3 regions of the Shewanella sp. HL-SH4 genome follow, and region 2 is predicted to be linked to each of the others. Evidence: predicted binding sites of a transcription regulator. Region 2 holds the regulator's gene; each other region holds the start of a gene.

Region 1 (2,277 bases), 2.1 Mb from region 2:
GTATTACAATATTTAGTCAAAGAAATGGGCGTAGATGAAACCCAAAAAATGACCTGGTACCATCATTGGGTTCATGTTGGTTTTAGCGCATTAGAATTGCAGCTTGAACGTTTTTCTGGCCAATTTTGTTTTGGCGATAAGGTCACTCTGGCTGACATTTGCCTGGTGCCACAGGTTTATAATGCCGAGCGCTTTAAGGTGCCTTTGGATGCTTACCCAAACATTGTCCGTGTATGGAAGAACTGCAACCAACTTGATGCCTTTATTCAAGCAGCACCAGAACAACAAGCTGACGCGAGTTAATGCCTAATGCCTGCGCCACACAATATTGTAAACTAGCCGCTGACAAGCCCAGTGTAGAACACTCAGCACCGTTAGCTGATTTAGCTAAATTAAATCAGTGGTTTGAGCAAGATGCAATGCGAATGCAGGCTTTAACGGTTTGTGCACAAGTGTTTGCTAAGCTCAATATCACCGACTGGGCAATCGCTGCCGGCTTTGTGCGTAATCTGGTGTGGGACAAATTGCACGGTTTTTCAACCAGTGAGTTAAGTGGGTTAAATGATATTGATGTCATTTACTATTGCGAAAAAAACATCACCCAAGCTCAAGACAAGCACATTCAGCAAATACTGTTAAGCTTGATGCCGCTAAATTGGTCGGTTAAAAACCAAGCCAGGATGCATATTCGTAATCAAGACCCACAATATCATTCATGTCTCGATGCAATGGGGTATTGGCCTGAAAAGCAGACTGCGATAGCGGTTAAATTGAATGCGGTTAATGTGAACCCGCAGCATGCCAGTTATAGCGTTAATGTGAAAACTGGCTCTTGCATTAGCGCCAACACATTGGAATTTATTCATGCCTTTGAATTAACATGTTTATTTAATTTTAGTCTGAGCCATAACCCAAAGCGCTCATCAAGTATATTTGAACAGCGTGTCATCCAGAAAAAGTGGCTTGAACGCTATCCAAAATTAATACTGCAGCCAACGGTTAAAACATAGAACATCACGCAATAAGTACTCACCAATAGCATTGAGCCATTTACATATTTCAATTAATGGTGTGTATCTTTAATGGCTGATAACTTGCTAAACACGGATCAATCCGCTATTTTACTGTTAATATATACAGTGCTTGAGTGTTGAATGATTTTATACATTGCAGAAAAACCCAGTCTAGGCCGAGCCATTGCTGATGTATTGCCTAAACCGCATAAAAAAGGTGAGGGCTTTATTACCGCAGCCAACGGCGATTGTGTGTCCTGGTGTATTGGTCATTTGCTCGAGCAAGCTGAGCCTGATGCCTATGATGCAGCGTTTAAATCATGGAAACTCGAGCATTTACCGATTATTCCGCAAACCTGGCAATTAAAACCCAAACCTAAAACCCGCAGCCAATTAACCGTGTTACGTAAATTGGTTAAGCAAGCATCATCGATAATCAATGCTGGTGATCCCGACCGTGAAGGTCAGCTTTTAGTCGATGAAGTGATTTCTTACCTAGGCGTAAAAGGCAACAAGCTGAATGATGTACAACGTTTACTCATCAGTGATTTAAATCCACAAGCGGTTAAAAGGGCGTTAGGGCAACTGCGCAGTAATCGAGACTTTATTCAATTATCAACCTCAGCATTAGCCCGCAGCCGTGCAGATTGGTTATATGGCATGAACATGACAAGAGCTTATACCATTCAAGGTAAGAAGGTCGGTTATCAAGGTGTGTTGTCAGTGGGCAGGGTGCAAACCCCCTTACTGGGGTTAGTGGTGCGCCGTGATGATGAAATCGCCGATTTTAAGCCCAAGTCTTTCTATGAAGTATTAGCGCATTTAGTTACCGATCAACAACAAACCTTTAGTGCTAAATGGCAACCTAGCGAAGCCTGCCAGCCTTATATGGATGAAGACGGCCGGGTATTAGCCAAAGGCTTGGCCGAAAATGTGGTTAAGCGTATTGATGGTCAACCCGCAGAAGTCACCAAACTTGAGGCCAAAGATAAACGCCAAAACCCACCATTGCCTTACAGCTTATCAGCATTGCAAATCGATGCAGCAAAGCGCTTTGGGCTATCGGCAAAAGAGGTGTTAGATACCTGTCAAAGCTTGTACGAGCGGCATAAATTGATTACTTATCCACGTTCAGACAGCCGCTATTTACCCAAAGATCAACATAGCTTGGCTCCTAAAGTATTGGATTCGGTACTTAATGGTGCGGCCGGATTAGTTGATGGTTGCGACGTGCCTAACGCCAAGCTTAAATCTAAAGCGTGGG
Region 2 (2,277 bases):
CACAGCAAATATAAAGAATAATCATATGGAGGTCATAAACCTGGCCACTGATATTCGTTACACCCTTTGTCATGTTGAGGGGCATTTCGTTTGCCCCAAGTGGAGGTGCCATTAACACCGCCATTACACAATACAACCATTGCTTCACAAGACTTCTCCTCTGCCAATTGCGAATAGCAACTACAAAGAAGAGTCACACAGTAAGTCTCTGCTCTATGTAAACTCTTCGGTTCCCAAAAAAGCTTGATGACCTCAAAGTACCCTGGTGGTTGTAAGCGTGTAAGGCTTACGGATTTGTATTTATGTGCACCACGCTGGCACCTACAACTGAACCTATCAATTCTGATTTGACGCTTTTATCTGTCAGATAAAATCTAGACTGTAGCGTTTCAATTAGGTTAAAAATGTTTCAACCCTGTTAAATACATTACTTGTAGATTAAACATTGATCAAGATCACTTTTATAGCTAATTAACTGAAAGTTTGCATAAAAAAGCCCTGTACATAGACAGGGCTCAGTAAACACGGCGTTTAGTACTAATGAAATGAAGTGAAATTAATTGTTTTAACAGCATTATTTTGATATGAAATAATCGCTTTAGTTGCCAAATTAGTGCCTAAGTGAGTGCTTACATCTTCAATAACGACACCTAGTGCTCGGGCACTTTTTGCCACTAACTCTAATCGGCGACTGTCGCGTGCATCTAAAGGTTGAGTCCATGAAATAACGGCACTTGATGTACCACTGGTTAATGCTTTTTCCATTGCCCAAAGTGTTTCAATTTCATCCTTCGCATGTACTAACAATACGCGGTCCATTCTTACCCCGGCACTAGCTAACATCTGTTTATAATTAATATTGGCGGGGTTAATTAGCACAATCCAACGACCTTGCAGGCTTAGTTGTGCCAACTGGCTAGCATATTGACTGAGTTCCACTTTACCATTGGTTTCGGTTTGGAGTGTGGTGATAGGCTGCGCTAAATTAATATCTGCAGTTGGCAAATCTACCCATAAACCAGGATGACGAGGGGATGTACCCATTAGTTTGTTCATAACCATTCTCCAATACGAATTACACCAACTGCAAGCCCTTCAATAGTGAGGCTTTGGTAACTTAAATCGACTTCGATAGGTGCATACGCTTCATTTTCAGCGTGCAAATATACGACATTGCCTTTTTTCTCAAAACGTTTCACTGTCACATCATCTTCAACACGAGCAACAACGACCTGGCCATTTCTGGCTTGCTGTATTTTATGAACGGCGAGTAAATCACCCTCTAAAATGCCGATGTTTTTCATGCTGTCACCGCGAACCCTTAACAAAAAGTTTGCGGCAGGTTTAAACATATTAGGATCAACTTGATAGTATTGTTCTACATGCTCTTGCGCTAAAATAGGTTCACCTGCAGCGACTTGTCCAATTAAAGGTAAACCTGTTTCTTCAGGTTCATCTTCTTGGGTTAATCGTATTCCACGGGATGTGCCGGGCATGATTTCAATAAACCCTTTTTTAGCCAAGGCTTTTAAATGCTCTTCAGCGGCATTTGCGCTTTTGAAACCTAGGCGCGTAGCTATTTCTGCACGAGTAGGTGGCATACCAGTTTCAGAGATATTGTTTTTAATAAGCTCTAAAATTTCAGCTTGGCGTGGTGTTAAGGGTCTCATGTTATTTCCTGTCTTTCTATACAGTAACTGTCATTATATACAGTGTTTGTGTTTGCGCAAGTATTCACCAATTATTTTTTAATTTTATTATTTTTAACGGCTTTTTTATTATATGTATCAATTGCATGCTTCAATTTATTTGTTCTTGAATTTAAAAGCATTGTTTGATGTGTACAGCCTATAGTGAAAGGTAACCAGTTTCTGGTATCCTATGCGCCCATATTAAAAGGGCTTTATTGCGAATATTATTATGTCAAAACCAGATTCAATCATGCTTAGACTGCTGCGTAGGGTGCAAAAGCTGATGGTGCAAACGATAGTTGTGCCACATGACCCATTTGCAGATCTAAACTTCGATCCAGACAAGCCCATTGTTTATGTCATGAAGACAGAGTCGATCAGTGACACTGCAGCATTAAGCGAAATGACCCAAGGCTTAGGCTTACCAAGTCCTTATGCGCCATTACAACTTGATGGTATGAAAGTGCCACGAGTTGTTTGTTTAGAGGGGCGAAAGCCTATTATTGGTAAGCGTGAGGGTGGTGAGAAGTTTTTAAACTGTTTTACCAGTTTATTAGCGCTCCACCGTCAGCAGCCTGAACTAGAT
Region 3 (2,277 bases), on a different replicon from region 2:
CCTCGTTGCATTATTCCTATGAAGCGTTTGCTGAACGAAAGAAGCACGAATCTGGTTGGAGTTGGATTTGTGATAATCTTGAACAAGCACTTGGCAGACAAAAGTGGGTAAATGAGAACAAAGTTTTCTTATTCACCAAGGATTTAATGATCGAGCAACGGATTCTTCGAGAAGCTTCACCAACTTGGCTTGGTAAGCAAAGGTTTGATGTATACCTACCAGAACTACGATTAGCGATAGAGTATCAAGGAAAACAGCATACTGATTCAGTTGAATTTTTTGGTGGTCAAGATGCTTACGAAAAGAACTTGGAACGTGATACCCGTAAAGCTCGATTATGTAAAGAGAATGGAGTTAGTTTAATATATGTCTACCACCATGAAAAAGTCACACCAAACCTTATGAAGCGAAAGCTTCAGAAATACCTAAAGAAATAGCCTTGTTTAAAATAGGTGTAAAATTCGAGGTTCAAGATACTTTTTCTAATCTCAAATTAACGTTTTAGTATATTAACACTAAAACGTTTTTGTCCAAAAACGGTGTTAAGTGATGAATTATCCTTAAAACAAAAGTCTTTTCCACCAAGTATATAGAAAGCATTCTGATACATAGATTGTCCTAAAAAAATTTTTTGATAAAGACATTTGATTATGTAACGATATCAAGTTGCTTTTACTGAACTCACCGTAAAAGTAACTTGTTGCGGCTTGCCCTGCAACGACCTTGTAAATATAGGTTGAGAAACTACAGGTGAGTAGTGATGATCAACTTTTTCGCATTCATCTATGTGTTGAATTAATGCTTTGATCGCATTTTTATATTGCTCAGGTACTCTCATCACTATCGTTTTTTCATATCGAGTCTTACGGCCAGCACCTTTACGTACACCACCATGCGCCCCTTTATTTTCTTCACTTTTATCTGCCATACTTAGAATCTCTTGATTACGTTACGATATCAAGATAGCTTGATTTCGTTACATAATCAAATAAAACGTTACAAGTTCGTTGCTCCACAAGTAAAAGAGCAATGCATTATTAGATTGTAAAAAATAGACTTGCACCTTGATATTTTACTGCTAATATTACTGTAATTATATACAGTGGTTTTGTTTTATGCGTGTTATACCTATACCAGCCCGTGCGGGCATCACTGGCTTTGAAAGCCCTGCGGCTGAATACTCTCAGTTAGGTATTAGCCTGGATGATTTACTGATTGAGCATCCAAGCTCAACCTTTATAGGCATTGCTCAAGGTGAGTCGATGCAAGACGTCGGCATCTTTGATGGTGATATGATCATTGTTGATCGTCATGAGACGGCTCGAAACGGCGATGTCATCGTTGCCAATTTTAATGGCGAGTTTGTTTGTAAGATTCTAGACACCAAGCGGCGTGTTCTCCTTTCTTCTAATCAGCAATACCTGCCTGTCATAATTCATGAATACGATGATTTTAGTATTGAAGGCGTAGTCACTCGTTCTATTCGTTGCCACCGTCAAAGCCCTCTGTTGTGCGGTAATTAGATGTTTGCTCTAGTTGACGCTAATAGCTTCTATTGCAGTGCAGAACAAGTCTTTCGCCCTGATTGGCGTGGTAAGCCTGTTATTGTGCTAAGTAACAACGATGGGATGATTGTTGCTGCTAATCGTCAAGCTAAAGAAGCTGGCATTGGGAAGTTTCTACCTTACTTTCAAGTTAAAGCTTTATGCGCTCAACGTGGTGTTATTGTCTGCTCCTCAAACTATGAACTCTATGCTGACTTATCTAGCAAAATGATGGACATCATTGGCCGCTTTGCCCCTGAGCAACATGTGTACTCTATTGATGAAAGCTTCCTCTCTTTTAAAAACTGCTATCCCGCTATCAAATGCCTCCTTACTCAAGGCCAGTTAATCCGCCGTGCAGTGTGGAAAGAAGCGCGATTAGCAGTCTGTGTGGGTATTGGTGAAACGCTTACTCTTGCTAAAATCGCCAACCATGCAGCTAAGAAGATTGAGGGCTACAAAGGGGTTTGTTTCATTAGTAATGAGCAAGAGCGTATTGCTATTTTAAAGCAGCTTGCTGTAGGGGATGTTTGGGGCATAGGACGCCGAATAAGTAAGAAACTTGAACTAATGAATATCCGTACAGCGTTTCAACTCGCGTCTATGCCGCCGACTTTGGCAAGAAAGCAATTTAGTATTGAAATAGAACGTACCGTTCGTGAGCTTAACGGCCAAGCCTGTAAAGTATGGGATGAGGTGAGGGCAGATAAAAAGCAGATATTTTCGACTAGAA

The links. The regulator LexA, encoded in region 2, represses DNA repair genes until DNA is damaged. The targets are predictions, from matches to a motif close to TACTGTATNNNNATACAGTA.
Region 1: a site for LexA is predicted at 1,123-1,142, ahead of ACRWQL_RS18385 (DNA topoisomerase III). Genes of this name have one in related genera too.
Region 3: a site for LexA is predicted at 1,086-1,105, ahead of ACRWQL_RS00160 (LexA family protein). Genes of this name have one in related genera too.

Annotation. Positions count from the first base shown of each region.
Region 1 covers NZ_CP195037.1:3,968,091-3,970,367, forward strand. Annotated here, with positions in the region: gene maiA (maleylacetoacetate isomerase) at 1-303, shown strand, start outside; gene ACRWQL_RS18380 (nucleotidyltransferase family protein) at 303-1,010, shown strand; gene ACRWQL_RS18385 (DNA topoisomerase III) at 1,155-2,277, shown strand, end outside.
Region 2 covers NZ_CP195037.1:1,888,894-1,891,170, reverse strand. Annotated here, with positions in the region: gene coxB (cytochrome c oxidase subunit II) at 1-148, opposite strand, end outside; gene ACRWQL_RS09210 (cell division inhibitor SulA) at 538-1,056, opposite strand; gene lexA (transcriptional repressor LexA) at 1,053-1,670, opposite strand; gene plsB (glycerol-3-phosphate 1-O-acyltransferase PlsB) at 1,921-2,277, shown strand, end outside.
Region 3 covers NZ_CP195036.1:33,421-35,697, forward strand. Annotated here, with positions in the region: gene ACRWQL_RS00150 (hypothetical protein) at 1-437, shown strand, start outside; gene ACRWQL_RS00155 (hypothetical protein) at 662-928, opposite strand; gene ACRWQL_RS00160 (LexA family protein) at 1,116-1,523, shown strand; gene ACRWQL_RS00165 (Y-family DNA polymerase) at 1,524-2,277, shown strand, end outside.